4 regions of the Halomonas sp. NyZ770 genome follow, and region 3 is predicted to be linked to each of the others. Evidence: predicted binding sites of a transcription regulator. Region 3 holds the regulator's gene; each other region holds the start of a gene.
The links. Region 3 encodes sigma-54, which starts transcription at its own class of promoters, with help from an activator protein. Its sites were predicted from a motif close to TGGCACNNNNNTTGCTNT; they were not measured.
Positions count from the first base shown of each region.

Region 1: the regulator sigma-54 is predicted to act here: its motif matches at 2,651-2,668, upstream of glnL (nitrogen regulation protein NR(II)).
Region 2: the regulator sigma-54 is predicted to act here: its motif matches at 3,496-3,513, upstream of LG409_RS17365 (urease accessory protein UreD).
Region 4: the regulator sigma-54 is predicted to act here: its motif matches at 5,213-5,230, upstream of LG409_RS16150 (NCS1 family nucleobase:cation symporter-1).

Region 1 is NZ_CP085143.1:259,796-267,478, forward strand. It holds gene glnA (glutamate--ammonia ligase) at 491-1,897, shown strand; gene LG409_RS01285 (DUF4124 domain-containing protein) at 2,050-2,532, shown strand; gene glnL (nitrogen regulation protein NR(II)) at 2,719-3,780, shown strand; gene ntrC (nitrogen regulation protein NR(I)) at 3,773-5,200, shown strand; gene LG409_RS01300 (tripartite tricarboxylate transporter substrate binding protein) at 5,310-6,278, opposite strand; gene LG409_RS01305 (tripartite tricarboxylate transporter permease) at 6,325-7,683, opposite strand, start outside.
Region 2 is NZ_CP085143.1:3,767,327-3,775,009, reverse strand. It holds gene LG409_RS17390 (diguanylate cyclase) at 1-90, shown strand, start outside; gene LG409_RS17385 (copper chaperone PCu(A)C) at 109-654, shown strand; gene LG409_RS17380 (PepSY-associated TM helix domain-containing protein) at 676-2,040, opposite strand; gene LG409_RS17375 (DUF2946 domain-containing protein) at 2,301-2,696, opposite strand; gene LG409_RS17370 (hypothetical protein) at 2,889-3,227, opposite strand; gene LG409_RS17365 (urease accessory protein UreD) at 3,554-4,438, shown strand; gene ureA (urease subunit gamma) at 4,472-4,774, shown strand; gene LG409_RS17355 (urease subunit beta) at 4,798-5,106, shown strand; gene ureC (urease subunit alpha) at 5,219-6,934, shown strand; gene ureE (urease accessory protein UreE) at 7,093-7,656, shown strand; gene LG409_RS17340 (urease accessory protein UreF) at 7,646-7,683, shown strand, end outside.
Region 3 is NZ_CP085143.1:1,529,679-1,537,361, reverse strand. It holds gene LG409_RS06990 (KpsF/GutQ family sugar-phosphate isomerase) at 121-1,107, shown strand; gene LG409_RS06985 (KdsC family phosphatase) at 1,142-1,684, shown strand; gene lptC (LPS export ABC transporter periplasmic protein LptC) at 1,685-2,269, shown strand; gene lptA (lipopolysaccharide transport periplasmic protein LptA) at 2,266-2,769, shown strand; gene lptB (LPS export ABC transporter ATP-binding protein) at 2,791-3,537, shown strand; gene LG409_RS06965 (RNA polymerase factor sigma-54) at 3,643-5,058, shown strand; gene hpf (ribosome hibernation-promoting factor, HPF/YfiA family) at 5,156-5,464, shown strand; gene ptsN (PTS IIA-like nitrogen regulatory protein PtsN) at 5,469-5,936, shown strand; gene rapZ (RNase adapter RapZ) at 6,006-6,938, shown strand; gene LG409_RS06945 (HPr family phosphocarrier protein) at 6,964-7,233, shown strand; gene pmbA (metalloprotease PmbA) at 7,240-7,683, opposite strand, start outside.
Region 4 is NZ_CP085143.1:3,497,982-3,505,664, reverse strand. It holds gene preA (NAD-dependent dihydropyrimidine dehydrogenase subunit PreA) at 1-886, opposite strand, end outside; gene LG409_RS16165 (NAD(P)-dependent oxidoreductase) at 883-2,262, opposite strand; gene hydA (dihydropyrimidinase) at 2,333-3,772, opposite strand; gene LG409_RS16155 (nitrilase-related carbon-nitrogen hydrolase) at 3,807-4,673, opposite strand; gene LG409_RS16150 (NCS1 family nucleobase:cation symporter-1) at 5,287-6,804, shown strand; gene LG409_RS16145 (LysR family transcriptional regulator) at 7,002-7,683, opposite strand, start outside.

The sequences.
Region 1 (7,683 bases), 1.3 Mb from region 3:
AAAATAGACTGCCTTGCTATGCACTGATTTTGTGCAATAAGGGAATTTTTTGTATTTTTTTGGTGCATATTGAGCTTGAGACGTGCTTCATGCAGTAGCGTAGTAGGGAAATGCTACATCAGGAGGCATCGTGAAAAATGATTTTTTCTTTTTGAATCATGCTGTTATTTTTTTAAAAGCCATATTGGTGCAAAGTTGGCATGCTACGTGCTTATATTTCGTGACAGCTTCGTAGGCAGTTTCATGAACAGTTTCATGGGCCGTTTGTCAGTCGCTAGCAGGCCATAGGCAGAAGCCGCTTGGCGTGCTACAACGATAGCCGGTCTGAAATGATCGCTGGGCGATTTGTTATCCATGGTCAAGCAAACGTAAAGCGAACAAAAAAGACAAACGCGCCACGTGCCAAGGCATGTAGACGATTTGTTGAATAACACTTTTATCGATAGCTTATTGTTTCAAGCTCTAAGCCACGCTCATACCGGAGGACACTATGTCAGCCAAGACTCTTGCGCTAATCGAAGAACATGACGTTAAGTGGGTAGACCTGCGTTTCACCGACACACGCGGTAAAGAGCAGCACGTGACCGTGCCTGCGCGTGACGTGAACGAAGAGTTTTTTGAAAACGGCCAGATGTTCGATGGTTCTTCCATCAATGGCTGGAAAGGCATCAACGAGTCTGACATGATCCTGCGTCCGGAAGACGGCACCGGCTTCCTGGACCCCTTCACCGAAGACGCTACCCTGATCCTGCGTTGCGACATCATCGAGCCTGCCACCATGCAGGGCTATGACCGTGACCCGCGTTCCATCGCCAAGCGCGCCGAGGCTTACCTCGAGTCCACTGGCCTGGGTGACACTGCGTTCTTCGGCCCCGAGCCCGAATTCTTCATCTTCGACGAAGTGCACTGGAAGTCCGACATTCAAGGATCCATGTACAAGATCACTTCCGACGAAGGCGCCTGGGCCACCGACAGCAAGGTCGAGACTGGCAACCTGGGTCACCGTCCGCGCCTCAAGGGTGGCTACTTCCCGGTTCCGCCGGTCGACAGCTTCCACGATATCCGTGGTGCCATGTGTAACACCCTGGAAGCGATTGGCCAGACTGTCGAAGTACACCACCACGAAGTGGCCAACGCCGGTCAGAACGAAATCGGCGTGAAGTTCAACACGCTGGTGAAGAAGGCCGACGAAGTTCAGGAAATGAAGTACGTGATCCACAACGTGGCGCACGCTTACGGCAAGACCGCTACCTTCATGCCGAAGCCGCTGGTAGGCGACAACGGTTCTGGTATGCACGTACACCAGTCGTTCTGGAAAGATGGTCAGAACCAGTTCGCGGGCGATGAGTACGCTGGCCTGTCTGAAATGGCGCTGTACTACATCGGCGGTATCATCAAGCACGCCCGTGCTCTGAACGCCTTCACCAACGCTTCTACCAACTCGTACAAGCGTCTGGTACCGGGCTTCGAAGCGCCGGTCATGCTGGCCTACAGTGCTCGTAACCGCTCTGCGTCTATCCGTATTCCTTACACTGCCAGCCCGAAAGGCAAGCGTGTAGAGACTCGCTTCCCTGACCCGACTGCCAACCCCTACCTGGCGTTCGCAGCGATGCTGATGGCGGGTATCGACGGTATCAAGAACAAGATCCACCCTGGCGATGCCATGGACAAGAACCTGTACGACCTGCCGCCAGAAGAAGGCAAGTCCGTACCGACAGTGGCCAACAGCCTGGATCAAGCACTGGAAGCACTCGATGCTGACCGTGCGTTCCTGACCGAAGGTGGCGTGTTCACCGACGATATGATCGACGCCTACATCGAACTGAAGATGGAAGACGTCGAGCGTATCCGCATGACGACTCACCCGATCGAGTTCGACATGTACTACAGCTGCTAAGCTGATGGCATGACTGCTAAGATCACCCTTGCGGTGTGACGAGCCAAAACCCCGCTTCGGCGGGGTTTTTTTATGGGCAGCATAGGTGAGGAGACAGCGTGGTGAGCAAGCGGCGTGTTGCATGGTCAGCCATATTATCCACAGGGGTTTTCGTGGCTGCCTGCCTGTGGGTAAGCGCTGCCCAGGCGCAAACGGTGTACCGCATCGTCGATGCCCAAGGCAACGTCACGTTTACCGATAACCCCGAGCGCGGAGGCGAAGTGCTGCGGCTGGCGCCCTTGCCCAGCTTGCCTGCCGCCACCCGCCCAGCCGCGCCTTCGGCGGCACGGCCTTTGGGGCGTCCGGGCCAGCCGTTCATGCCTTATGACCGGTTCGTCATCGTTGCCCCCGCGCCAGGGGCGTCGCTGCGCGGTGGCATGACGCCCGTGGAGGTCAGCGTATCCCCTGCGCTGCGCGAGGACCACCAGATCCAGCTGCTCGTCAACGGCGAGCTTAGCCAATCTCCTCTGCACAGCGATGCTTTTTGGCTGGCAGGCCTGCCCCCAGGGCAGCATCGTTTGCAGGCAGAGCTGCTGGACAGTCAGGGGCGTATTCAACATCGCACCGATCAGGTGACGATTTTTATTGCCGATTAATGCAATGCACTATAATGGTGCATCAGGCTGGCTAAATCTCCCTGCCCGTGCGCTATAAATGCCCGAGCGGCACCGGCAGGCTGCCCCCAAGCCGTGCATGGCGTCGTTTTGGGTAACTTGGCGCGCTTTTTGCAATTCCTCAGCTAAATCTCTAACGCAACGGTTAGCGACGCTTCAGGACACGCCATGTATCAGCGCTTATTGGAACACCTCACCACGGCGGTACTGCTGCTGGACGGCGAACTTCGGGTTCGCTGGATGAATCCGGCCGCCGAGGCGCTGTTGGCGGTGAGCTTCAGCCGCGTACAAGGCATCAGTCTGGATACCTTGCTGGGCGGCGATGAGAGTATCGATGACGTGCTGGCCAAGGCACGCGATGCGTTTCACCCTTACACCCAACGCGAAGCGCGTATTACGCCGCTCAACAGTGAACCCTTGACGGTGGATTACACCGTGACGCCGCTGTCTGCCGAAGAGCTGCTGCTGGAGGTGGAGCCCCGCGACCGGCTGATGCAGATTTCTCGAGAAGAAGCGCTGACCACCCGCCAGGAAACCATCAAGGTACTGGCCCGCGGGCTGGCCCATGAGGTGAAAAACCCCTTGGGCGGTATCCGCGGTGCGGCGCAGCTGCTGGAGCGCGACCTGGACGATCCGGCCTTGCGGGAGTTTACCCACATCATCGTCGAGGAAGTGGATCGTCTGCGCGATCTGGTGGACTCCATGCTGGGCCCCAATCGCATCATCAAGCATGAGCCGGTGAACATTCACAAAGTGCTGGAACGCGTGCGTGCGCTATTGCTGGCCGAGCACCCGCAGGTCACCGTTCATCGCGATTACGACCCCAGCTTGCCCGACCTCTCTGGCGACGAGTCGCAGATGATTCAGGCGGTCTTGAACGTGGCCCGCAACGCGGTACAGGCCATGAGCGAAGCCGACACGCCGTCCCCCACGCTGACCCTGCGCACCCGTGCCCGCCGCCAGTTCACTCTGGGGGCCGAGCGCCATCGGCTGGTCAGCGAGGTGGGCGTCATCGATAACGGCCCCGGCATTCCCGATGCGCTTCGCGAAACGCTCTTCTACCCCATGGTGTCAGGTCGCGCGGAAGGCAGCGGCCTGGGACTGTCGATTGCTCAGTCAATTTTGCACCAACATCAAGGATTGATCGAATGCGATTCCCGACCCGGACACACCGAATTTCGTTTACTGATTCCATTGGTTATTAATTTACCGGAGATGCGTCATGACTGAGGCGACACGTACCGATGTTGCACGGGTGGTTATCGTCGATGATGACCGCGCTATCCGCTGGGTGCTGGAGCGCGCGCTGGCGCAACCCGACCTGGATGTAGAGTGTATCGAGCGGGCGGATACGGCGCTGGCTCGGCTGCTGGAAAACCCGCCGGACGTGCTGGTCACCGATATTCGCATGCCAGGCATCGACGGTCTGGACCTGATGTCCCGCGTGCGTGCCGCCCATCCCGATTTACCCGTCATTGTCATGACCGCCCACTCGGATCTGGATAGCGCGGTGGCTTCTTACCAAGGGGGCGCTTTCGAGTACCTGCCCAAGCCCTTTGATGTCGACGAAGCGCTGGCGCTGGTGCGGCGCGCGGTGGCCCATGCCCGCGAGCGGCAGCGGCCGGTCAGCGTACCGGAAGGGCTGAGCGCCGAGATCATCGGCGAAGCGCCTGCCATGCAGGAGGTGTTTCGCGCCATCGGGCGCTTGTCGCACTCTCATATCACGGTCTTGATCAATGGGGAGTCGGGCACCGGTAAAGAGCGGGTGGCCCAGGCGCTGCATCAGCACAGCCCGCGCTCCGGCAAGCCGTTCATTGCCCTCAATATGGCGGCGATTCCTCGTGACCTGATCGAATCGGAGCTGTTTGGCCATGAGAAAGGCGCGTTTACCGGCGCCGCCCAGCAGCGCCAGGGGCGTTTCGAGCAGGCCAACGGCGGTACGCTGTTTCTGGATGAAATTGGCGACATGCCCGCCGAGACGCAAACGCGCCTGCTGCGGGTACTGGCCGATGGCGAGTTTTACCGAGTCGGCGGCCATACGCCGGTCAAGGTGGATGTGCGCATCATTGCTGCCACCCACCAGAATCTGGAATCCCTGGTGGATGAAGGGCGTTTTCGTGAGGATCTGTTCCACCGTCTGAACGTGATTCGGGTGCACCTGCCGCGCCTGGCCGAGCGTCGTGAAGACATCCCCCGCCTGACTCGCCATTTCCTGGCGGAGGCGGCCAAGGAACTATCCACCGACATCAAGGTGCTGACCACCGAGGCAGAGGCTCACCTGACTCGGCTGCCGTGGCCGGGCAACGTTCGCCAGCTGGAAAATATCTGCCGTTGGCTCACCGTGATGGCGTCTGGCAGGGAGATCCTGATCGAGGACCTGCCACCTGAGCTTCGCTCGGTCAGCGCGCCGGAAGGGGGCGCTTACGGTGATTGGCGTTCGGCCTTCCGGGATTGGGCCGACCACGCCCTGGCCGAAGGGCATACGCACCTGCTGGAAGAAGCGGTGCCGGACTTCGAGCGCATCCTGATCGAAACCGCCCTGAAGCACACCGGGGGGCGCAAAGGGGAAGCGGCCGAGCTGCTGGGTTGGGGGCGCAATACCTTGACGCGCAAGCTCAAGACGCTGCTGCCTGCGCTTGCCGACGAGTAGGCTGTTGATCGCCGTAGGCTCGGCGATCCCGGCTCGGAACCACTAAAAAGCCCGCTGACACGGTCAGCGGGCTTTTTCATGCCATCCTGTTCACGGCATGCGGGGCAGCTTAGTCGTCTGCGCCCGGTACGCCGCCCAGCTCTTCGATCAGCGCCTTGTAGCTTTCGGTCTGCTCGGTGAGGGTCTGGGTGACGTCTTCTTCCGACAGGTACACCACCGGCATCAGAATGCGCTCTTCGGTGATCTCGATGAAGCGCTCATCCTGGGTAGCGGCTTCCAGTGCTTCTGCCAGGCGCTCTACGTGGGCATCCGGAGTGTTGTTGGGCACCATGACCACGCGAATTTCAGCCGGATTGATGTCATAACCGGCTTCCTGCAGGCTGGGCGCATCCGGGAAGGCTACCAGACGGTCTTCTGCCAGGCTCAGCAGTACCGGCATTTCACCCGTTTCTGCGTAGCCGGAGTGGGTGCCACCGCTGTAGGCGAAGTCCACGTCGCCAGAAAGAATCAGCGGTGCCATGCCAGCGCCGCCCGCCGTGGGCACGATGCGCAGGTCAAGACCTTCCTGCTGGGCAATGTACTCGATGATCATGCGATCCAGGGCGGTCTGCGTGGCATAGCTGGTGCCGGGGTTTTCGCGGGCATATTCCACCAGCGACTCCCAGCTGTCACCAAAGGGGCGGTTCTCGCCGGTCACGATGGCCGACTGGCCCAGCGTCACGCCCGCCACGTAGCGGAAGTCGTCCAGCTGGTAGGCGGTTTCCGTGGCCAGCGGGCCGTAGGTGATGGTCATGGAGGTGCCAAAGGCAAAGGTGTAGCCTTCGTCGTTATTGTTGGCCAGGCGAGTCAAGGCCACGCCACCGCCAGCACCCGGCTGGTTGACCACGTTCACCGGCTGGCCCAGCTCTTCTTCCAGTACGTTGGCCAGTACACGCGCTTGAATGTCGGTGCTGCCGCCTGCGCCAAAGCCGACGACCATGGTCAGCGGCTTGCTGGGGAAGTCATTGGCCTGGGCGGTGCCAGCGGCCAGGGTCAGCGCTGCCGAAACGATGGCGGTGGTCAGAAGATGCTTTTTCATGGTGGTTTCCTCGATGGTTTTTTCTTGGTAGTGAAGGTTGCTCGGTTTAGCCGTGTTGCCGACGCTGCCGGTACTGGCGATAGCTGCTCCACAGCAGGTGCAGTACCAGCAGGCCAGTGGCGACCACAAACGTCAGTGCAATGGGGCGCTGCATGAGAATGCCGATGTCGCCCCCGGAAAGAATGACCGACTGGCGCAGGTTCATCTCCAGCATGGGTGTGACGATGAAAGCGACCAGAAAGGTCACGAAGGAGTAGTCATGCTTTTTCAGGAAATAGCCGAAGATCGCGAAGCCAAACACGGTCAGCAGGCCAAACGTGCCGTAGCCCTGCACTTGAATGCCGGCCAGGCAGAGAAAGATCACCACGGGGATGACGATGTTCTGCGGCACATCCGTGACGCGGGCAAAGATACGTAGCCCGTACCAGCCTACGGCCAGCATGATCAGGCTAGCGACCACCATGCCGGCAAAGATGGTGAACAGCATCTGGGGATGGTCGCGCAGCATCAGCGGACCGACCTGAATACCGTGGATCATGAAAGCACCCACCAGCAGCGCTGCCGACACGCTGCCGGGAATACCCAGCCCGAACAGCGGAATGTAGCTGGCGGGAATGACGGCGTTGTCGGCGGCCTCGGCGGCGGCAATGCCATTGGGGTTGCCCTTGCCGAAGCTGTCCGGGTCTTTGGCGCCGCGTTTGGCGAGCCCGTACGCCATGAACGAGCCTACCGATGGCCCCAGGCCCGGCAGCGCGCCCACGAAAGCCCCGACGCCGGTGCTTTTAAAGATGGTCGGTAACGTGCTTTTGAACTCTTTGAAGGAGAGGTCGTCTTCCGGGTTATGGCCAAGTTTGACGGAGCTGGCGCCTTTATTACGCCGATAAGCTTCCAGTTGCACGAACATTTCCGAAAGAGCCAGGGTGCCGATCACTAAGGGGAGAATAGGCACGCCTTCCATCAGCTCCGCGTAGCCAAACGTAAAGCGCATGGCGCCGGTTTCCGGGTCTAACCCAACCGTTCCTAAAATAACGCCCATGCCTCCGGCGGCCATGCCCTTTAAAAAAGAGCCTCCGGCCATCCCGGCAATGAAGACCAGGGCAAAAATGAGAATGGCAGCCAGTTCATAAGGGCCAAACTTGAGAGCAATCGAGGCAAAGGGAATGACCACGACGATCAGCAGCAGTGTCGAAAGCAGGTCGCCGACCACCGATGCCAAGAGCCCTACCTTGAGCGCCTTGCGCGGCTGGCCATTGCTGGCCATGGGGTAGCCATCCAGGCAGGTGGCTGCAGAAGAGGGCTCGCCTGGGGTGTTGAGCAAAATGGCAGAGACGGCGCTGCCCGCCGCCGTGCCCTTTGAAAGGCCAATCAAAAAGGCGATGGCGGCATAGGCCGACATGTAGAAAGT
Region 2 (7,683 bases), 1.8 Mb from region 3:
CCGGATTACCAGTATTCCATGCAGCGCGCCGACCAGGCGCTCTATCAGGCAAAACGCAGTGGACGTAACCGTGTGGTATGCGTCAATTGAAAACAGGGAGTTCATCCAATGATACGCCGTTTGACCTTGGGTACCGCGTTGGCGAGTGCCATGATCATGCTGCAAGCCCCTCTGCTTGCGGCGCACCACGGTGGTGAACACCACGAAGTGGCTCCTGGGCATGCACCGGATATGGTGGTCAGCCAGCCATGGAGTCGGGCAACGCCGCCAGGGGCGGGGGCTGGGGGAGGTTTCGTGACGATCACCAATCAGGGCAATGCCGACGATACTCTGGTAAGTGCTTCCAGCCCGCTGACCGAGCGGGTGGAAATACACACCATGGAGATGGATGGCGATGTCATGCGCATGGCACAACTGCCTGGTGGTATTGAAATTCCGGCCGGTGAAACCGTCACCCTGGCGCCGGGTGGTCTGCACCTGATGTTCATGGAACTCGCGTCACCCATCGTCGAAGGGCAGGCGATTCCTGTGACACTGGAGTTTCGCCATGCCGAGCCAGTGGACATCACGCTCGAGGTGTTCCCGGCAGGTGAATCGCCGGAAGGTGGCCACCACGGGGATGGCCACACACACTCGCATTCCCACACCCACTAGGTGCTGGAAACGGGCGTCTCGCTAGCCAGCGCCAGCGAGACGCCGGGCCTGCAACGGCCGCACGATGCACCAGTCGATGACCAGCATCACCAGCAGCGACGCGCCAACCAGCGGAAACAGCAGCCCGCCGATGACCAGCAGGGCGATGAGCCCGCGGAATACCCGCGTGTCGGCAGGCAGGGGCGGTACGCCCATGGCGCCCGAGGGGCGGCGTTTCCACCACATCACACCTGCCGCCACGCACATCACGATGATGGCCAGACAGACGGCCAGCAGGAGCAGCTGATTGGCCAGGCCAAACTCCTGACCCAGGTGGACGTTGATGCCGAACTCCAGCCAGCGGCCCAAGGGGCCGTAATCGGCGTAGCTCATGTCGATCAGCGGCTCGCCGCTGTACTGGTCGAGATGGATTACCCGCTGTTGGGCCAGGTCATCCGGATAGATGGAGCCGGTGTAGACCCCTGCTGCCGTCGTGGGCAGGTTGACGACATAGCCCTGCTGCAGCCCCAGCTCATCCAGAATGGCCACGATGCTGTTCAGCCCAAGGCGGGGAGTGGGCGCCGCCGGTGGGTTGGACTCCGGCACCTGGGCCTGCTCCAGCGACCAGCTGGTGATGCCTTGATCGCTCAGGTAAGCATTGGACATGGGCACTTCCACGCGCACCCCCGAGGGGTAGCCGAAGTTGTTGCCATTGGCCCACTGGTTGACCTGCCCACCCCAGACGCCCGACCACGGCATGCCGGTAATGGCCAGAAACACGATAAACCCACCGATAAAGATCCCCAGCACCGCATGCAGGTCACGCCAGAACACCCGGCTTTTGGGTTTGCCGCGCACGCTCACCACGCCGCCGCTGCCCTGGCGCGGCCACCAGAGGTAAATCCCGGTAGCGACCAGCAGGATCGACCAGCCCGCCGCTATCTCGATCAGCTTGCGCGGGGTTTGTCCGAAGAACTTGAAGCTATGCAGGTAGCGCACGGTCCACATCACCGTGCCCCGGTCGTCCAGCGAGCCCAGTACCTCGGCGGTATAAGGGTTCACATAGACCGCCAGGCGTTCGCCAGACAGCGTGTTGACGGTGATCTCTGCCGAGCTGTCGGGCGTGGCGGGGGACGTGTATTTCACCGCCGTGCCTGGGTACTCCTGCAGTGCCGCACTGACCTGCGCGGCGGGGGGCTGGGCGGCCTCCTGTACTGCTACGCGTTTGAGGTCGGCGTGAATCACGGCATCCAGCTCATCACGAAACAGGTACAGGGCGCCTGTCAGGGAGAGGGTGATCAGAAAGGGCAGTACCAGCAGCCCGGCATAGAAGTGCCATCGCCAGACGGCGCGATACAGATCCAGCGCGGCTTTGCGCGCCGGGGGAGATGCGGAAATAGTCGACATGTGAGTGCTCCAGAGCCGCTGCATAGCGGCGAGCAGCGACACCTCCCGGAGGAGGCGTTGCCACTGGGTAACAGGTAGGCAAGGCACTAAGAGGGTGTCTACAAACTACTGCGCTAGGCCATGCGGCGTTGAAATCAGCCTCAAAATGCTCATTTACACCTCGTAAACTCCGCTTTTTCGGCTGATTTCGCCTTGCCTGACCGTCGCTCGTGACATTTGTAAACACCCTCTAAGCGTGCCTACCCCGCGCAGTCATGGGGTTAACTGGCCTGCAGCAAGGGGGGAGCACGAGGGCACGCGTGGGGGTAATCGAGCCACACCACCGTCCGTTGGGAGAACGTGCTTGGCAATGGCGACGCATCGATAAACGCCCTGCTGCCAATGGCGGGAAGGTGGTTGGGTGCCGAGGGTGACTGCTGCCAGACACCGCAGTAATCACACTGGTGGTGCCAGTGCTTCAGTGCGTGTGAAGAGGAGGGGGTAGGGTCGGAGTGGCTGAGACACAAGGCATGCTCGTCATGGTGGGCATGACCTGACGCGTGAGATGCCTGCAGTTGGGAGAGCAGCGGCCCGGCAAACAGCAGGTAGATCGCGACGAACGCCAGATAAAGCGCTGCGCGATACCAAAAAGAGTCTGCTGAGCGGAAGTAATGCATCTACTGGTTACGCATGGTGGGCTTCATGGTCGTTTTGACGAAACAAGGGCGTCATCGTATCGGAAGTCATCGTATCGGGGATCATAGTATCGGAAAGAGTCCCGTGGTTGACGGACCCTTATGCGGTGAATTGACGCGTCATCCTGTATGTTTCCTGGCGCCAAAAGCTCTACACCACTGCCAAACCCACCGTTACTCAATCGTGTAGTTGGCTGCCCCAAGCCCTGCCTCACTAAAGCGGATTTCGACAGGAAATTCCGAATGGCAGCCCTGAACCACCCACAGCTCTCGCCAATACCGAGCACCCTCACTCCCTTGAGGCATCGCCAGCACGTAAGGTTGAAACGACTCAGGCTGCTGGCAACCCAGCGTGGCCACTTTGGCCGCCACGCCCAGCATCGCATCCTGGATCAACTGCTGGTTAGAGAGAGTGCCCTCCTGAAGCGCGCCACTAGGTAACGATTGTGCGGCGACATGAGTGCTCAGCAGGCCGAATAAAAACGCGGCAGATAGACGAGCGCATAGGGTCATGGTTGTTGTTCTCGAGGGCGCGTAATGGCGAATTAGCTGACTTTACCTCAGCCTTTTATTTTTAAGCAAAGCATGATGGGTATTTTAAGCAAAGAACGATGGGTGACGGGAGGAGCACCTCCAGGCACTTTATTTATCGTCGTGTTGTTCTAATTTGGTGCAAGTCGATCTTTTTGTGATCTCTTTTGGTGCTTTGAGAGGCCGAGTCTCTCCGCAATGTGACGAGCGGGTACCCGCAGCGACTAGGAAGTATCGCTTTTCACCATTTTGGCGCATTCCTTGCATTTGTAAGCCAATGATTTATCCACAAGGAAGCGACAGCGCCCATGATATTGAGCGAACTCGCCCTGCCCGCTGCTGGTTCCGGCCACCGCTTTGACGCCGAGCGCCGCTGGGCCGCCTCGCTGGCCCTGAGCTTTGCCAACCGCGATGGCGTGACCCGATTAGTGCAGGCGCGCCACCAAGGGCCGCTACGCGTGCAGCGCCCCTTCTACCCGGAAGGCAGCCAGGAAGCGTGCCACGTTTACGTGTTGCACCCGCCCGGCGGGCTGGTGAGCGGTGATGCGCTGACCATCCGTGCCCATGTAGAGCGCGGCGCCCACGCGCTGCTCACCACGCCCGCTGCCAACAAGCTTTACAAAGCCGACAGCCAAGGGGTCGCCTGGACCCAGCTCACCGAACTCACGGTGGAGGCGGGCGCTACCCTGGAGTGGCTGCCTCAGGAGACCATCGCTTTTGACGGCTCAAAGGGCCACCAGCGCACCCATATCGCGCTGCACGGTGATGCCCGCTGCCTGGGCTGGGAAGTGATGGCGCTTGGCCGCCCGGCCAGCGATTTACCCTACGTTTCCGGGCAGATCGAGCAGCACTTCCGCCTGACCCTGGACGGCAAGCCGCTATGGCTGGAGCGCCAGCCGCTGGACCCTGCACACCCGCGCTTCGTGGGCCGCTGGGGGCAGGGCGGCGCGACGGTGCAGGCCACGCTGTGGGCCGTGGGGCTCGATGATGCCCCAGCGGCCATCGAAGCACTGCGCGAGGCGCTGCCGGATAACCCCCGCTGGGCAGTGACGGAACGCCATGGCGTACTGCTGATGCGCTATTTAGGTGCATCCCGAAACGAAGCCTGGGCCCTGTGTGAACATGCCTGGCAGCTACTACGCCCGCGCTGGATCGAACGCGATGCGCATACCCCGCGTATTTGGCTAACCTGATTGGCAACACCTCGATGATGCTGGAGACACTCCATGGAACTGACCCCAAGAGATAAAGACAAGCTGATGCTGTTCACGGCCGCCCAGCTCGCCGAGCGGCGCAAGGCGCGCGGCCTGAAACTCAACTACCCCGAGGCGGTGGCGCTGATTAGTTTTGAAATCATGGAAGGCGCACGAGACGGCCGCAGCGTCGCCGACCTGATGAGTTACGGGCGCGAGATCCTCACCCGTGACGATGTCATGGAAGGCGTGGCCGAGATGGTCGATGAAGTGCAGGTAGAAGCCACCTTCCCCGATGGCACCAAGTTGGTCACCGTCCACACCCCTATCAACTAACCGTCCACCGCTAGGAGAGCGCCATGATTCCCGGTGAGTATCAGTTGCACGAAGCGGATATCGAGCTGTGTGCGGGCCGCGAACGCATCACCGTAGAGGTGGCCAACACCGGCGACCGCCCCATTCAGCTAGGTTCCCACTACCACTTTGCCGAAGCCAATCCGGCGCTGGTGTTTGACCGCGATAAAACCCGTGGCTACCGGCTGGACGTCGCCGCAGGCACCGCCATCCGCTTCGAACCCGGCCAAACCCGCGAAGTCACGCTGATTCCGTTCGTCGGCAAGCGGGAAATCTACGGCTTCCGTGGCGATGTGATGGGGCCGCTCGATTAGCCAACGGATTAATAAAGAACAACCGACGGTAGGGCGGTCATCGTCTGGGTGACTGGTCACACAGACGATGACCGCCCAGCACTGGACTCAACGCTTGAGGCAGAGGCAATACATGAAACCGGTAAACAAGATCAGTCGGCGCGCCTACGCCGATATGTACGGCCCCACGGTAGGCGACCGCGTGCGCCTGGGCGACACCGAGCTATGGATTCAAGTCGAAAAAGACGCCACCCACTACGGTGAAGAAGTGAAGTTCGGCGGCGGCAAGGTGATCCGCGATGGCATGGGCCAAAGCCAGCGCCAGGATGCCTCGGTGATGGACACCGTGATCACCAACGCGCTGATTCTCGACTGGTGGGGCATCGTCAAAGCCGATGTGGGGCTGCAAAATGGCCGCATCGCCGCCATTGGCAAGGCGGGCAACCCCGACACCCAGCCCGATGTCGAGATCGTCATTGGCCCCGGCACCGAAGTGATTGCCGGTGAAGGCAAAATCCTCACCGCTGGTGGCATCGACGCCCATATCCACTTCATCTGCCCCCAGCAGGTGGAAGAAGCGCTGATGAGCGGTGTCACCACCATGCTCGGCGGTGGTACTGGCCCCGCCACGGGCTCCAACGCCACCACCTGCACCCCCGGCGAGTGGCACATTGGCAAGATGCTCCAGGCCGTGGACGACCTGCCCATGAACATCGGCCTGCTCGGCAAAGGCAACGCCAGCCTGCCGGAAGGCCTCGAAGCGCAGCTGGAAGCGGGCGCGATGGGCCTCAAGCTGCATGAAGACTGGGGCACCACCCCCGCCTCCATCGATACCTGCCTGAGCGTGGCGGAAAAGTATGATGTGCAGATCGCCATCCACACCGATACGCTCAACGAATCCGGCTTCGTGGAGGACACCCTGGCGGCCTTCAAAGAGCGCGGCATCCACACCTACCACACCGAAGGTGCAGGCGGCGGCCACGCCCCGGACATTCTCACTGCCTGCTCCAAGGAGTACGTGCTGCCGTCCTCCACCAACCCCACGCGGCCCTACACGGTAAACACCATCGACGAGCATCTCGACATGCTCATGGTCTGCCACCACCTGGACCCCAATATTCCCGAAGACGTGGCCTTTGCCGATTCACGTATTCGTCGCGAAACCATCGCCGCCGAGGATATCCTCCACGACCTGGGCGTGATCTCGATGATCGCCTCCGACTCCCAGGCCATGGGCCGCGTGGGTGAAGTGGTCTGCCGCACCTGGCAAACGGCCCATAAAATGAAGGTGCAGCGCGGCCTGTTGCCGGAAGATGAAGCGCTGGGGGCCGACAACCTGCGCGCCAAGCGCTATATCGCCAAATACACCATCAACCCCGCCATTACTCACGGCATCGCCCATGAAGTTGGCTCCATTGAAGTGGGCAAACTGGCCGATTTGGTGCTGTGGAAGCCCGCTTTCTTCGGCGTCAAACCGGCGCTGATTTTGAAAGGCGGCATGATTGCCGGAGCGCCCATGGGCGACCCCAACGCCTCGATTCCCACGCCGCAGCCGGTGCACTACCGCCCCATGTTCGGCACCTTTGGCCGGGCGGCCAGCCAGGTAAGGCTCAACTTCGTCAGCCAGGCCGCCATCGATGCGGGCATCAAGGAGCGGCTGGGCCTGCAAAGTACGCTGTCGGCCTGCAAGAACGTGCGCGGCGTGCGCAAAAAGGACATGAAACTCAACGACGCCTGCCCAGAGCTCACCGTCGACCCGCAAACCTACGAAGTGCGCTGCGACGGCGAACTGCTCACCTGTGAGCCCGCGACTGAACTGCCGCTGGCGCAGCGGTATCACTTGTTTTGAATGTAAGACATATCCTAGGCGACACGAGAGCCGGGGGCAGCCCGTAGAGAGGGTCTTTTGCCATGGATGGCAAAAGTAGCGTACAGGGAGGTATTTACAGCGCCCTCTCGTAGGGCTGCTCCCGGCGAGCCCCCCAAGGCTATAACAGGACGATATCGATGTTGAAACTGATTGAACGCCTCGGCCCCGTAGATGAGGACACCGCCAGCGACACGCTGACACTGCCCTTCGAGCTGCGCATTCGTGGCCGCTTGAAAGCCGAAAGCGACAGCGGCCAGCCGCTGGGCCTGTTTCTGGATCGCGGCCCGGTATTGCGCGATGGTGAAGGCCTGAAAGCCGAAAATGGTGAGATCGTGCGCATTTGTGCCGCCATCGAGCCCGTGGTGACCGCGCGAGTGAGTACTGGCTTACCCCTGGCACGGCTGGCGTACCACCTCGGCAATCGCCATGTGCAGCTGGCGCTGGGAGAAGACCAGCAGGGCGGCTGGGTGCGTTTCCCACCCGACCACGTTCTCGAAGAGCTGGCCGAGCTGCTGGGCGCGACGCTCGAGCACCACAACGCCACCTTCGACCCCGAGCCGGGCGCCTATAACCAGGTGGGGGGTGGGCATTCGCACGGCCATGGTCATAGCCATGGCCACGGGCATTCCCATGCTCACGACCACGACCACGACCACGACCACGACCACGACCATGGACATGGACACAGCCATGCCCACTAAGCCAAACACCTCGCCAGACCTGGCGCT
Region 3 (7,683 bases):
ACAGGAACAGCCACGCGCACCTTGCCTGCTGGCCACGGCCTGCCAGTGGTTTGGCTAAAAGCCGCCGCAAGATGTTATTCTTGAAGGCTATCAACCGTGATGACGAGAACGAGACCGACCATGCCCCAGCCTCCCACCCCACCCAGCTCACTGCGTGAAAGCGCACTGCGGACACTGCAGATAGAGCAAGCCGCGATTGGCGGCCTGCAAGCCAAGCTGGACGAGAGCTTCGACCGCGCCTGCCAGCTGATCCTGGCTTGCAAGGGTCGTGTGGTGGTGACCGGCATGGGCAAATCCGGCCATATCGCCGGAAAACTGGCGGCCACCCTGGCCAGTACCGGCACGCCCGCCTTCTTTGTTCATCCCGGAGAAGCCAGCCACGGCGACCTCGGCATGATTACCCGGGGCGATGTGGTGCTGGCCCTGTCGAACTCGGGTGAAACCGGCGAAGTCACGGCTCTGCTGCCGCTGCTCAAGCGCTTGGGAACTCCCTTGATCAGCATGACGGGGCGCCCTGATTCGACCCTGGCACGTCACGCCGAGGCCCACCTGGACAGCGGCGTCGAACGTGAAGCCTGCCCACTGGATCTGGCCCCCACCAGCTCGACGACGGCAGCGCTTGCGCTAGGTGACGCGCTGGCCGTCGCACTGCTGGAAGCACGCGGTTTCACGGCCGAAGATTTCGCGCTCTCGCATCCTGGCGGCAGCCTGGGCAAGCGACTGCTGCTGCGCGTGCGTGATCTGATGCACGATGGCTCTCGGCTTCCTCGGGTTGCACTGGGCAGCCCACTGCGCGATGCCCTGCTGGAAATCACCCGCCAGGGGCTCGGCTTTACCTGCGTCATCGATAGCCAGGGCAGGTTGGCCGGTGTCTATACCGATGGCGACCTGCGGCGCACGCTGGACCAGTTTCACGACCTGCGCGACGTCAAGGTGGACGACGTCATGACACGGCCAGGCAAACGCATCGGCCCCGACGTTCTGGCGGCCGAAGCCGTGCGTATAATGGAAGATAGTCGTATCACGGCGCTGGCCGTGGTCGATGAACAGCAGCGCCCGATTGGCGCTCTGCATATGCATGACCTGCTGGCAAGCGGCGTTATCTGACCCATGATCCAATGATGGATGATACGGAGGCTCTATGGCCCTACCTGACGCACTTTTAGATCGTATACGCCGTGTAAAACTGCTGGCCCTGGACGTGGACGGCGTGCTGACCGACGGCCGCCTGTACTTCCAGGCCGATGGCATCGAAATCAAGGCCTTTCACACCCAGGATGGCCACGGGCTGAAGCTGCTCAAACGGGTCGGCATTCACGTCGCGCTGATTACCGGCCGTGACTCTCCCATGGTCAGCCAGCGTGCCGCAGCGCTGGGCATCAGCCATGTCTACCAAGGCTGTGAAGACAAGCTCGCCACCCTGCGCGGGCTATGCCAACGGTTAGACATTACCCTGGAACAGGTTGCGTTCTGTGGCGACGACCTCCCGGACCTCGCGCCGATCAAGCGCTCCGGCGTCGGCATCACTGTGCCCAACGCCCCCGACTACATGCACACCCACGCCGACTGGATTACCGATCGCCTGGGCGGGCATGGCGCCGTGCGCGAAATCTGTGACACGCTGCTCACCAGCCAGGGGCACTGGGACGCCGTACTCGACACTTATCTGCACGGTTCCGTCTGAATGGGCATCAGGGTGAGAAAACGCGTCTGGCTGTCGGGCCTGGTCATCACCCTGGGTGGGCTGTTGGTGTGGCTGGATCCACGCGCCCCTCAACAGCGTGAAGTAGACCCCGAGGCCCAGGCCCAAGAGCCCGGGCACGTGCTGGAAAATGCCGAAATCACCCTGTTCGGTGAAGACGGCACGCTTCAGCAATCCTTGGTGGCACCGCGTCTGGTACATACCCCGCAGGCGGCCATGACCCACGTCACGTCACCACGCGCCACCCTGTTCGACAGCGAGCAGCGTGAATGGCTGGCCATTGCCGACACCGGCACCTTGAACATGGACTCCCAGGCGCTGACCCTGGCCGGATCCGCACGCCTGCTGGCGCCGGACGAAGGCTGGCAGCTGGATACCGACCTGCTGCACTATGATGGACTGGAGCGTCATGCCTGGAGCGACACCCCTGTGATACTGCAGCAGCCACCTCAACGCATCGAAGCCTCACGCATGGATGTCTGGCTGGACGACAGCCGTGTCAGTTTGATCGATAACGTGCGCGGCGTGCATCCGCCCGCCCCCCAATCTTCTCAGGAGTCGCCATGAACGCCCTGCTTCGTACGGCACTGTTCGCCCTTGCCGTTCCCATGGTGGTAGGCGTACTGCCTGCCGCCGCTCAACAACAGGCCCCCGTTGAAGTGGAAGCCGACCGCCTGGACCTGGACCAACGTGCGGGCACGGCGGTCTATACCGGCAACGTCGACATTCGCCAAGGTGAAATGCAGCTGCGCGGAGAGCGTGTCGAAATTCATCGCAACGAGGCGGGCGAGCTCTCCCGGGCCGTCGCCACGGGCGAGCGTGCCTACCTGCGCAACCAGCTGGAAGACCAGACGACGCCCATGGAAGGCTGGGCGCGGCGCATCGTCTACCATGTGTCCGAGCGGCGTGTAGAGCTGATCGACCAGGCCGAACTGACCCAGCAAGGGGATCGCTTCCAGGGTGGACGGCTCGAATACTTCATCGACCGCGGGGTGGTCCAAGCACGCTCCGATGTCAGCGGCAGCGCACCGCAACGCATCCGCATGACCTTACAGCCCGAGCAATAGAGAGAGCCCCTCGTGACAGCCATCAGCCCCGACACTGCAGCGGTCAAGACGCTCCATGCACAGCATCTGGCCAAGAGTTACAAGCGCCGCCGCGTGGTCAAGGATATCAACCTGGAAATTGCCCAAGGCAGTGTCGTTGGCCTGCTAGGCCCCAACGGCGCAGGCAAGACCACCTCGTTCTACATGATCGTCGGCCTGGTGAAGGCCGATGCTGGCAAAGTGGGCATCGACGATCTCGACCTGACCCGGGCGCCGATGCATGAACGTGCCCTGGCAGGCATCGGCTACCTGCCTCAGGAAGCATCGATCTTTCGCAAACTGTCGGTGGCCGACAATATCATGGCCATTCTGGAAACGCGTCGTGAGCTCGACCGCAGCAGCCGAGAAGCCAAGCTCGAATCTCTGCTGGAAGATTTTCACATCACCCACATTCGCGACAACCTGGGCATGAGCCTCTCGGGCGGCGAGCGGCGGCGGGTGGAGATCGCCCGCTCGCTGGCCACCGAACCTGCCTTCATTCTGCTGGATGAACCATTTGCCGGCGTCGACCCCATTTCCGTGGGCGATATCAAATCGATCATACGCGCCCTCAAGAAGCGTCATATTGGCGTCCTCATCACCGACCACAACGTGCGTGAAACTCTGGATATCTGCGATATTGCCTACATTGTTGGCGACGGACACATCATCGCCAGTGGAAACCCCCAGGAAATCCTCAATAACCAGAAGGTACGCGACGTCTATCTGGGCGCCGACTTCCGGCTTTAAACAATGGCCCACGAAGACATTTTATTTAGTGGCATGCTTATTGCACTTGCACCAAACGGAGACTCGCTCTAGGGTGGAGCTTTCTGATTAACGAGTGGTTCTCAGATGGTCATGAAAGCTTCTCTTCAACTGCGCATCGGCACACAGCTGACCATGACACCTCAGCTGCAGCAGGCCATTGCGCTGCTTCAGCTATCGACGCTGGACCTTCGTCAAGAAATTCAGCAGGCGCTGGATGCCAACCCCATGCTCGAGCAGGAAGATGAGTTTGGCGAACAGGCCGTCAGCGAGCCTCAGGAAGCCGAGTGGGCAGACAGCATCCCCAGCGAGCTTTCCGTAGACAGCGACTGGTCCGACACGTACCAGGACATGGGGAGCATGGGCGGCAGCAGCGAAGGCCCGGACTTCGAGCGTCAGGCGGCGGGGCAGAGCCTGCACGGTCACCTGCTTTGGCAATTGGCCATGACCGACTTCTCCTCCCGTGAACATGCCATCGCCGAAAGCCTCATCGATGCGCTGGATGCCAACGGCTACCTGACCCAGCCTCTCAACGACATTCGCGAGGGGCTCAAGGCACAAGGCCACGACGGCCTGAGCCAGCGCGAGGTCGAAAACACCCTGCTGCGCCTTCAGCAGTTCGAACCCACCGGAGTATTTGCCCGTGACCTGCGGGAGTGCTTGATGCTGCAGCTGGCCTCGCTGCCCGAAGACACCCCGCTGCTGATGCCTGCCAAACGCCTGGTACGCCAGTTTCTCGAAGCCCTTGGCAAGGACGACATGCGCTTGCTGAAGCGACGCCTGAGCCTCGACGACGAGCAGTTGGACGATGTCATCCGTTTAATCCGCAGCCTTGACCCCAGGCCTGGAAGCGCCTACGGCATCACCGACGACAGCTATGTCACGCCAGATCTGGTGGTACGCCACGATCACGAGGGCTGGCACCTGGAACTCAACCCGGAAGCGCTGCCTCGACTGCGTATTCAGCCCGACTACGCCAGCCTGATCAAACGCGCCGACAAGAGCCAGGACAACCAGTTTCTGAAAGAGCATCTCCAGGAGGCTCGCTGGCTGATCAAAAGCCTTTCGAGCCGCAACGACACCCTGCTGCGCGTGGGGCGCGAGATCATTGCTCGGCAGATCGGCTTTCTGGAGCATGGCGAAGAAGCCATGAAACCGCTGATTCTGGCCGATATCGCCGAAGCGGTGGAGATGCATGAATCGACCATCTCGCGGGTCACTACCCAGAAATACATTCATACCCCGCGCGGGGTGTTCGAGCTCAAGTACTTCTTCTCCAGCCAAGTCAGCGGCCAGGAAGGTGGCGACAGCCATTCCAGCACGGCCATTCGAGCACGCATCAAGAAACTGATTCAGGACGAGCCTCCGGGCAAGCCACTCTCCGACAGCCGTCTGGTCACCCTGCTGGAAGCGGGCGGCATTACCGTGGCCCGCCGCACCGTGGCCAAGTACCGTGAGTCGATGGGTATACCTTCGTCGAGTGAGCGCCGTCGTTTACGCTAGTTAAACGCTCTCGCCCAACAAACTCTCGACGAGGGCTTTGCAATGGCCCAAAAAGGGTTACAATCGAAGTACAGTCCGATGGATAAGGAGCACGTCAATGCAAGTAAACATCACTGGTCATCACGTTGAACTGACTGACGCCTTGCGTGACTACGTAAACGAAAAGCTGGAACGCGTTGAACGTCACTACGACAACATCACGACCGTCCAGGTCACCTTATCTGTTGAAAAGGAGCGCCAGCAAGCCGCCTGCACCCTGCACGCAGCAGGAGCCGACCTTCATGCCGAAGCGCTGGACAACGACATGTACGCAGCCATTGACGCCCTGGCGGACAAAATCGACCGTCAGCTCGTAAAACACAAGGAAAAAGCACAAGCCCGCGCCCAAGGCGCTGGCGTGCGTTAACCCGATGACGTTGGAAACCATTCTCCCCCCGGAGCGCGTGCTGTACGACGTGCCCGGGGGCAGCAAAAAAAGGGTGCTGGAGTTTTTCAGCACCTTTATCGCTCAAAACACGCCCAGCCTGGATAGCCAGGAAGTCTTCAGTCGATTGATTGGCCGTGAACGGCTGGGCAGTACCGGCATCGGCAATGGCGTGGCCATTCCCCACGCACGCAGTCCTCACTGCAGCACGCCCATTGCCGGTTTTCTCAAGCTGGCCGAACCCGTCGACTTCGATGCCATCGATGGTGACCCCGTCGATCTGGTGTTCGTGCTGCTGGTACCCGAAGAAGCCGATGATACGCATTTGGCGCTATTGGGTCAGGTCGCCACGATCATGAACGACGCAGCCACACGCCAGCAATTGCGCAATGTCAGCAGCCAGCGTGAACTGCTGACGCTGTTGACCGATAAGATTCGCGAGCAGGCTGCCTAGCGCAGCCTTTGCCGGGCAGCAAGGCCGTCGGTAACCCCCTATTCCTTCTCAAGCCAAGAGAGATGCGCTATGCAGCTGGTGATCATTAGCGGCCGTTCAGGGTCCGGTAAGTCCATCGCCCTACAGGCGCTGGAAGATCTTGGCTATTACGCCATCGACAACCTGCCTGCCATGCTGCTGGGCTCGCTGGTCGATGAACTGCGTCAACAGGGGGGGCGTACTCATTTGGCCGTCAGCATCGATGCGCGCAACTTGCCTACTGCACTGGAACAGTTGCCTGCTCTGCTGGAAGAACTACGCCAGCGTCAGATCCGTTTTCAGGTCATCTACCTGACCACGGACGCTCGCATTCTGCTGGAGCGCTACTCGGCCACCCGTCGGCGCCACCCGCTGACGCGCGATAGCGACATGACCCTGGAAGAGGCCATCAACAAGGAAGAAGAAACCCTGCTCGAGATTCGGGACCTGGCTGACCTGCTGATCGACACGTCGCGTCTTTCGGTACACGACCTACGCCGCCGCATCACCGATCAGGTTGCTCATCAGCGGCGTGACCAGTTGACCCTGACGTTCGAATCTTTCGGCTACAAACGGGGCGTACCCATGGATGCCGATATCGTGTTCGACGTGCGCTGCCTGCCCAACCCCTACTGGGACCCCAGCTTGCGGCAGTTCACCGGACGCGACGCCAACATCAAGGCCTTCTTGAGCGGCTACACCATCGTCGATGACATGCGTGACGATATTCATGCCTGGCTGGAGAAATGGCTACCTGCTTACCAAAGCAGTCAACGCAGCTATATGACCGTGGCCATTGGCTGTACCGGCGGACAGCATCGCTCTGTCTACATGGTCGAGCAACTGGCGCAATCGCTGGTCAAGCGCACTGGCGCTATTCAGCTCAGACACCGGGAATTGGGCTTGCAGTACACGCTGAGCGAATTACCCGCTACCGTCGATGCCGCTTCTTCCACCCCTCCCAGCGACACGACGTCGCCCTGATATCACTCGGCAAAAAGGAACCAGAGTGCCTGAAAGAACCTTAACGCTGACCAACCAACGCGGCCTTCATGCCCGCGCCGCCACCAAACTGGTCAAGTGCGGCCAGCAGTTTTCAGCCCGCATTCACGTGTACAAACAGCAGCAAAAGGCCGATGCGGCCAACATCATGTCGCTGCTGATGCTGGCGGCCCCCTGCGGTACGTCACTCACCATTACCGCAGAAGGTGAAGACGCCGACCAGGCCCTCGATGCCATCCAGGCCCTGTTCGACGCCCGCTTCGACGAGGATCAGTAACCCTCGTCAGCTGCCCGCCACCGTCATGGCGTCCACCAGCCAGCTGCCGGTATGAATGCTGCCACGCGTATCGGTATCATCGCCAATCCCCATCAGGCCAGCGAACATGGTGTTGAGATTGCTGGCAATGGTGAACTCTTCGATGGGGTACTGTACCTCGCCATTCTCCACCCAGAAACCGGCCGCACCGCGAGAGTAGTCACCCGTCACAGCATTGACCCCCTGCCCCATCAGCTCGGTGACCCAAATACCCCGCCCCATCTGCTGCAACAGCTCGTGACGCGGTGTCAGCGGGGCCAACAGACGCAGGTTACGCGCTCCGCCAGCGTTCCCCGTCGACTGCATACCCAGGCGACGCGCGCTGTAGGCAGACAGCATGTAGCTGGCGATCCTGCCCTGCTCGATGAAACGGTTATCTCGGGTCTGCACACCCTCGGCGTCGAAGGGCGA
Region 4 (7,683 bases), 2.0 Mb from region 3:
TGAATTCCGCCGCATCCCGCCAGGTAGAAATTCCGCCAATACCGGAAATGGGCAGCGTGGGCGTGGCGGGGTCTCGGGCAATTTCTGCCACCATGTTTAGTGCGATGGGTTTCACCGCGCTGCCGCAGTAGCCGCCGTGGGTGCTCTGATGGCCCACGGTGGGTTTGGCGACCATGTTGTCCAGATCGATGCTGGTAATGGAGTTGATGGTGTTGATCAGCGAGACTGCATCCGCGCCGCCTCGCAGTGCCGCCTGGGCGCCCACGCGTATATCGGTGATGTTGGGGGTGAGCTTGACGATGACCGGCTTGGAGTAGTGCTTTTTGCACCAGTAGGTGACTTTTTCGATCAGGTCGGGGTTTTGGCCTACTGCTGCGCCCATGCCGCGCTCCGGCATGCCGTGGGGGCAGCCCAGGTTGAGTTCGATGCCGTCCGCACCGGTGGCTTCCACCAACGGCAGGATATACGCCCAGGCTTCCTCGTTGCAGGGCACCATGATGGAGACGATCAGCGCACGGTCCGGCCAATCCTTCTTCACCTGGGTGATCTCTTGAAGGTTGATCTCCAGCGAACGGTCGGTAATCAGCTCGATATTGTTGAAGCCGATCACCTCGCGGTTTTTTCCGTAGTGGGCCGAGTAGCGGGAGGAGACGTTGACCGCTGCGGGCTCTTCGCCAAGGGTTTTCCACACTACGCCGCCCCAGCCCGCCTCATAGGCGCGCACCACGTTGTAGGCTTTGTCGGTGGGCGGGGCCGAGGCCAGCCAGAAAGGGTTGGGGGCTTTGATACCGGCAAAGTTCACCGACAGATCGACGCCGTTCACCACGCTGTCGCCGTTGTTTTTCTTGCCTGGAAAAGAGAGGGTGTTGAAAGGTGTGGTGTTCATGCGGCCTCCTGCTGGGCGGCGAGCGCTTGATGAATGGCGTGGGCGGCCAGCTTGCCGTGCTGCACGGCTTGTACGGTAAGGTCCTGGCCGAGTTTTACGCAGTCGCCGCCGGCATAAACGTTGGGCAATGAGGTCTGGAACAACTCATTGACGTGGATGCGCTCGCCATCCCGGGCCAGTTCGGAGGCGGTGGCATCGCGTAGGCTGTCGCCCTCGAAGCCCTGGCCGATGGCGGTGAAAATGGCATCCGCCGCGATCTCGAAGGTCTCACCCGTGGTGGAGAGGCGGCCCTGCTGCTCTGCGGTGTTGGCAAAACGCATGCCTCCCACTCGCCCTTGATCATCCAGCAGAATTTCGTCCGGCTGTGCCCAGGTCACCATGCGCACGCCATTGGCCTTGGCGATCTCCTGTTCGTGGTCGGTGGCGGACATTGCCTCAACGCCGCGGCGATACACCAGCGTCACTTCCGTCGCGCCCAGTCGCGCCATTTGCGTGGCCATATCGATGGCGGTATTGCCTGCGCCAATCACGATGCAGCGCTTGGCTACGGCCAGGCTGCCCAGGTCATCGGTTTGGCGCAGGGTCTTGATGTAGTCCACGGCGGGCATCAGACCCGGTGCATCCTCGCCGGTTAGCCCCAGCGTGCGGCTGGCTCCCAGCCCCAGCCCCAGAAACACGCTGTCGTACTGCTGGCGCAGGGTATCGAGAGTGAGGTTGTCGCCCAGACGTTGGCCGTACTGGAGGTCGATGCCGCCAATGTCCAGCAGGAATTCGACTTCCTTGCGGGCAAAATCGTCGGTCATCTTGTAGCGGGCAATGCCGTACTCGTTGAGCCCGCCAGGCTTTTGCTCGGCCTCGAAGAGGGTGACCTGGTGGCCCAGCATGGCCAAGCGATGAGCGCAGGAGAGGCCCGCAGGCCCCGCGCCCACCACGGCAACATGGCGGCCAGTGCTGGCGGCCCGCTTGAAGGGGTGGCTATCGAACTGCATGTGATCGGTAGCGTGACGCTGGAGCAAACCGATCAGTACCGGCTGGCACTCGGCGTCGTGGTTACGCACGCAGCTGCGTTCGCAGAGGATTTCCGTGGGGCACACCCGGGCGCAGCTGCCGCCGAGGATATTGGCTTCCAGAATGGTTTCTGCTGCGCCATTAATGTTGTTGTCACTGATTTGGCGGATGAAGCTGGGAATGTCGATGTCCGACGGGCAGGCCTCGACGCAGGGCGCGTCATAGCAGTACAGGCAGCGCTGGCTTTCGATGATGGCCTGGCGCGGCGTCAGCGGCGGATGCAGGTCGCTGAAGTTGCTTGCCAGCGTCGCTGGGTCGTAGGTGCCGACCTCTTTTGCGCTGGGCAGATGATCAAGTGAATGGGTCACGGTCGTTTCTCCCTGGTCCTTCTGGATCGTTCTGTTCTTCGTGGGGCGTCTGTTCTTTGTGGGGCTAGGCTCAGCGAGTGACCGCCACGGGGGCATTCAGCTCGGCACGTTTTGCGAGCAGCTCGAACACGCCGGGGTAGGCGGGGCGTTCTAAGTAGCGCCCTGCGCCGCGCTCGGCGTGCAGCTCGCCATCCCGCCAGGTCCATTTGCCCTGGCTGATGGTATGGCGGGCAATGCCGCGCACCGTCTTGCCCTCGAAAATATTGAAATCGACGTTCTGATGATGGGTCTTGGCGGAAATCGTGCGGGTGCCGTTGGGGTCCCAGACCACGAGGTCGGCATCGGCACCCACTTGAATCGCCCCTTTGCGCGGGTAGAGGTTGAAGATTTTGGCGGTGTTGGTGGAGGTGACCGCCACGAACTCCTGGGGCGAGAGCTTGCCGGTATTGACCCCTTCGTCCCACAGCACGGCCAGGCGGTCTTCCACGCCTGCGGTGCCGTTGGGAATCTTGGTGAAGTCGTCTTTCCCGGCGGCCTTCTGCTCTTCGCAGAAACAGCAGTGGTCGGTGGCGGTGGTTTGCAGATTGCCAGATTGCAGGCCGTGCCAGAGCGCTTCCTGGTGGCCTTTGGGCCGGAAAGGCGGGCTCATCACGTGGGCGGCGGCGGTGGCCCAGTCCGGGTGCTGGTAAACGCTGTCATCGATCACCAGATGGCCCGCCAGGCACTCGCCGAACACCGGGTGACCCTGCTGGCGGGCGTAGGCGATTTCATCCACCGCGTCTTTGGTGGAGACGTGCACCAGGTAGACCGGCGCGCCCAGGGTGGAGGCAATGCGAATGGCGCGGCTGGCGGCTTCGCCTTCCACCTGCGGTGGGCGGGAAAGCGGGTGGGCTTCCGGCCCGGTGATGCCCTGGGCCAGCAGCTTCTGCTGCATGTGGTAGACCAGTTCGCCGTTTTCCGCATGCACGGTGGGCACCGCGCCCAGCTCCAGGCAGCGGGAAAAGCTCTCCACCAGAATGTCATCGGTGGCCATGATCGCGCCCTTGTAGGCCATGAAGTGCTTGAAGCTGTTGACCCCGTGGTCGCGTACCAGGGTGCCCATTTCCTCTTTGACGCTCTCATCCCACCAGGTGATCGCCACGTGGAAGGCGAAGTCGGTGGCGGATTTTTCCGCCCAGCCCTGCCAGGTCTCGAAGGCTTCCAGCAGCGACTGACCGGGGCTGGGGATCACGAAGTCGATGATCGTGGTGGTGCCGCCCGCCATGGCGGCGGCGGTGCCGGTGTAGAAGTCTTCGCTGGCCACCGCGCCCATGAAGGGCATCTGCATGTGGGTGTGGGGGTCGATGCCGCCAGGCATCACCAATTGGTTGCTGGCATCGACGATCTCGCAGCCTTCCGGCACGTCCAGGTCGGTGCCAATGGCGTGGATTTTGCCGTCGACACACAGCACATCGGCGCGGTAAGTGTCGGCGTGGGTGACCACCGTGCCGCCCTTGATCAATAAGCTCATGGTTCGCTCCTGTCGTTGTGTTTAGCCAGCAGAATCATTCACCGTCGGTGAGGCGGGTGTAGGTCTCGGGGCGTCGGTCGCGGAAGAACTGCCAGTTGTTGCGCACCTCGCGCACCATATTCAGGTCGATCTCATGCACCAGCAGCTCGTCTTCCGTGGCGCTGGCCTGGGCTTCGATCTTGCCGCGTGGGTTGACGATGTAGCTGGAGCCGTAGAAGTCGCCGATATTCCAGGGCGCCTCGGTGCCAACCCGGTTGATGGCGGCGATGAAGCAGCCGTTGGCAGCCGCAGAGGCGGGTTGCTCAAGCTCCCAGAGGTATTGGGAAAGACCGGCCACCGTGGCCGAAGGGTTGAAAATCACGTCGGCGCCGTTGAGCGCCAATGCCCGCCAGCCTTCCGGGAAGTGGCGGTCGTAGCAGATGTACACGCCGATCTTGCCGTAGGCGGTATCGAAAACCGGCCAGTTGGATTTACCTGGTTTGAAGAAGAATTTCTCCCAAAAGCCAGCCACCTGGGGAATGTGTGTCTTGTGGTATTTGCCTAGATAGCTACCGTCAGCGTCGAACACCGCTGCCGTGTTGTAGTAAACGCCGGTCTCGGTCTCTTCATAGATAGGGACGATGATCACCATGCGGTGCTCGGCCGCGAGCTTTTGCATCATCTGGCAGGTGGGGCCTTCCGGCACCCGCTCGGCGGCGGCGTACCACTTGCTGTCCTGGCTGGGGCAAAAATAGGGCTGATTGAACACTTCCTGAAAGCACAGCACCTGCACGCCTTGCTCGGCGGCTTGCTGAATCATGGGCAGGTGCGCTTCGTTCATCGCGTCACGAATGGCGCCGGGTTCCTGATCGGTGCTGGTATTCAGGGCCATCTGGATCAGGCCAATCTTCATTTTCTGCATGGACTACCCCTCTTTTGTCATAACGCGACGACCTCCGAATGGATGGGAGGCCAGCTATGGGTGGCTTTTCTGCCGGTATCGATGAGTGGCGGAAAAGATCGCTAGGCGTGTCATGACATCGACTCATGGTCGAAACTTATAATTGTTAGCAAAGCTGTCAAGATAGACAGCTTTTTGAACATAGCGCTGGTTGAAGACGTTTTGCAAGAAGTTTTTATGAAAAGCCTGGCTGTCTTTCAAGTGACTGTTTTTGCTGTTTTTTAAGTTTTTTATTGTCCGTTTTTATCAATTTGGTGAGGTGTTGCACTATTATGGCGTTTCATTTTTATTTTTTTTAAATCAATGGTTTGTGTTTTATTTTTTGGTTTTTATATTGATGTTTTGCATTCTTGTGGTGCGTTTTATGAATATTTCGCTACCCTGTTTAGGAGGTTTTAATACCCGTGACTATAACAACAATGATACAGAGGGCTTCGTCTTTATATATGTCTGTTTGGTCAGCTTTGTGTTCAATGAGTTAGCGGTGAGCGCGTGGTTTTGGGCACGCTTATTGCTGCGCAACCTGTTGAACCTTTGAAGATAAAAAGGCAATGGCGAGGCTGAGGAGACAACGATGACGGCAGCTAAATCTCGAATGATCGATCAGCAGGGGTTGGTCGAACTGGCAGTGGAAGACGATGTGCGTGAAAGCCCACGCTTCAACGACGATATTGCGCCTACCGAAGCAAAAGAGCGTACCTGGAGCAAATGGAACATTGCGGCGCTGTGGGTCGGTATGTCGATCTGCGTGCCCACCTACACCCTGGGCGGCGTGCTCACGGCCTACTTTGGGCTGAGCGTGGGCGAGGCGCTGCTGGCCATTCTGCTGGCCAACGTGATCGTGCTGATTCCGCTGACGCTGAACGCTTTTCCCGGCACCAAATTCGGCATTCCCTTTCCGGTGGTGCTGCGCTCTTCGTTTGGCATCCTGGGTTCCAACGTGCCTTGCCTGGTCAGGGCGCTGGTGGGCTGCGGCTGGTTTGGCATTCAAACCATGTTTGGCGGGCTGGCCATTCACCTGCTGCTGTCGGCGCTGTTTCCCGCCTGGGCGGCGCTGGGAGGCGTCGGCGAGGTGATTGGTTTCTTCGTGTTTGGCGCCATGAACCTGTACGTGGTGATTCGCGGGGCCGAGTCGATCAAGTGGCTGGAAACCCTGGCGGCACCGCTGCTGTTGGCCGTGGGGATCGGACTGATGATGTGGGCGTGGCCGCACATGTCGATGACCGAACTGCTGGCCCAGCCGCCGTCGCGCCCGGAAGGGGCTTCGGTATATGGCTATTTTTTTGCTGGCCTGACGGCCATGGTGGGCTTCTGGGCGACGCTGTCACTGAACATTCCTGATTTCAGCCGCTTCGCCAAGAGCCAGAAGGACCAGATCGTCGGGCAGATCCTGGGCTTGCCGTTGACCATGTTCTTCTTTGCTGCCTTGGGCGTGGTATTGACCGCCGCCTCGGAAACTCTGGTAGGCCAAACCGTGGCCGACCCGGTGCGCTTGATCGGCTATATCGACAGCCCTTTCTGGGTCATCATGGCCATGCTGCTGATCATCGTGGCGACCATCTCGACCAACACCGCTTCCAATATCGTCTCACCCACCAATGACTTTCAGAACATTGCCCCCAAGCTGATCAATCAAACCCGTGGCGTGCTGATGACCGGCGCCGTGGGGGTGCTGCTGATGGGCTACGACCTGCTGCAAAAGGCGGGGGTGGTGAGCCAGGGCGTTTCACTGGAGCAGATGTACTCCAACTGGCTGCTGGGCTACTCCAGCCTGCTGGGCCCGATTGCAGGCATCATGGCGGTGGATTATTTCCTGATCAAACGCCAGCGCCTGGATGTGCCTAGCCTGTACATGGACCACCAGGCTTACCCCGCGGTCAATATCGCCGGATTCATTGCCTTCGGCATTCCGGTGAGCCTGACCCTGCTGTCGCTGCTGACCGGTACCATGAACTGGTTCTATGACTACGGCTGGTTCACGGGCTCGGCGCTGGGGGCGGTGGTGTACTACGTCGCCAGCCGTACGCTGGCGTCGTCTCCCCAGGCAGGCCCTGTGCCGCTGATGGCCAGCGAGGCGGCTCGCCAGCCTTGATGCGGTAGCGCATGGCGCAGCCAGCTGTCAGGTAGAGCCTGACGGGCTGCGCCGCTAGGCTTTGTACGAAAACTGCCTATGCTCGCCCATACGGCGTTAAAAATCGGCTCAAAGTACTCATTTACACCTTGTAAACTCCGTCTTTTCGCCGATTTTTGCCTTGTCTGGCCATCGCTCGCCGACTTTTCTTACAAAGCCTAGTTAGCTTCCTTCACCAGCCCCAGGAAGGCATCCACCACGCGGTTGGGGCGGCGGTCGTGGCGGGTAATCAGCACGAACGGGATGCGATACGCGTAGTGCTGGGGCAGCAGGGCGCGCATCTTGCCTGCGCTGACCCACTGGGCGGCCACGTGTTCGGGTAGAAAGCCAATGAAGCGTCCGGTCAGGATCAGGAAGGCAGCGCCTTCTCGGTCTGACGCAGAGGCTCGACGGTTGAGTGCTTCGTGGGCCTGGCGGGCTTTTTCCGGTAGCGGGTAGCGGGGCTGTATGGCGGGGTACTGGGCAATGTCGCCTGCTTCGAGCCTCTCATCGGCCTGTGGAAACAAGGGGTGCTCTGCCGAGCAGTACAGGTATGACGGCTCGTCGTAAAGCCAGCGCGTCTCCAGGCTGGTCGGCAGGTTCACGGCAGGCACCACCCCGACGTGCAGGTGCCCATCCATGACGCCCCGGATCACCGCGTCCGAGGGTTCCATATGAATATTCACGGTCACCGCATGGTTGGGCGCCGTCAGCGCCGCCAGGGCGTGGGTAACGTTCATGGCGGGTAGCGTCACCAGGTTATCGGTGATGCCGATATTCAGCTCGCCCTTGATGGTGTGATGCAGTGCATTGACATCGCTTTTGAAGGTTTCGAGGGCGGTCAGCAGGGTCAGGCCTGCC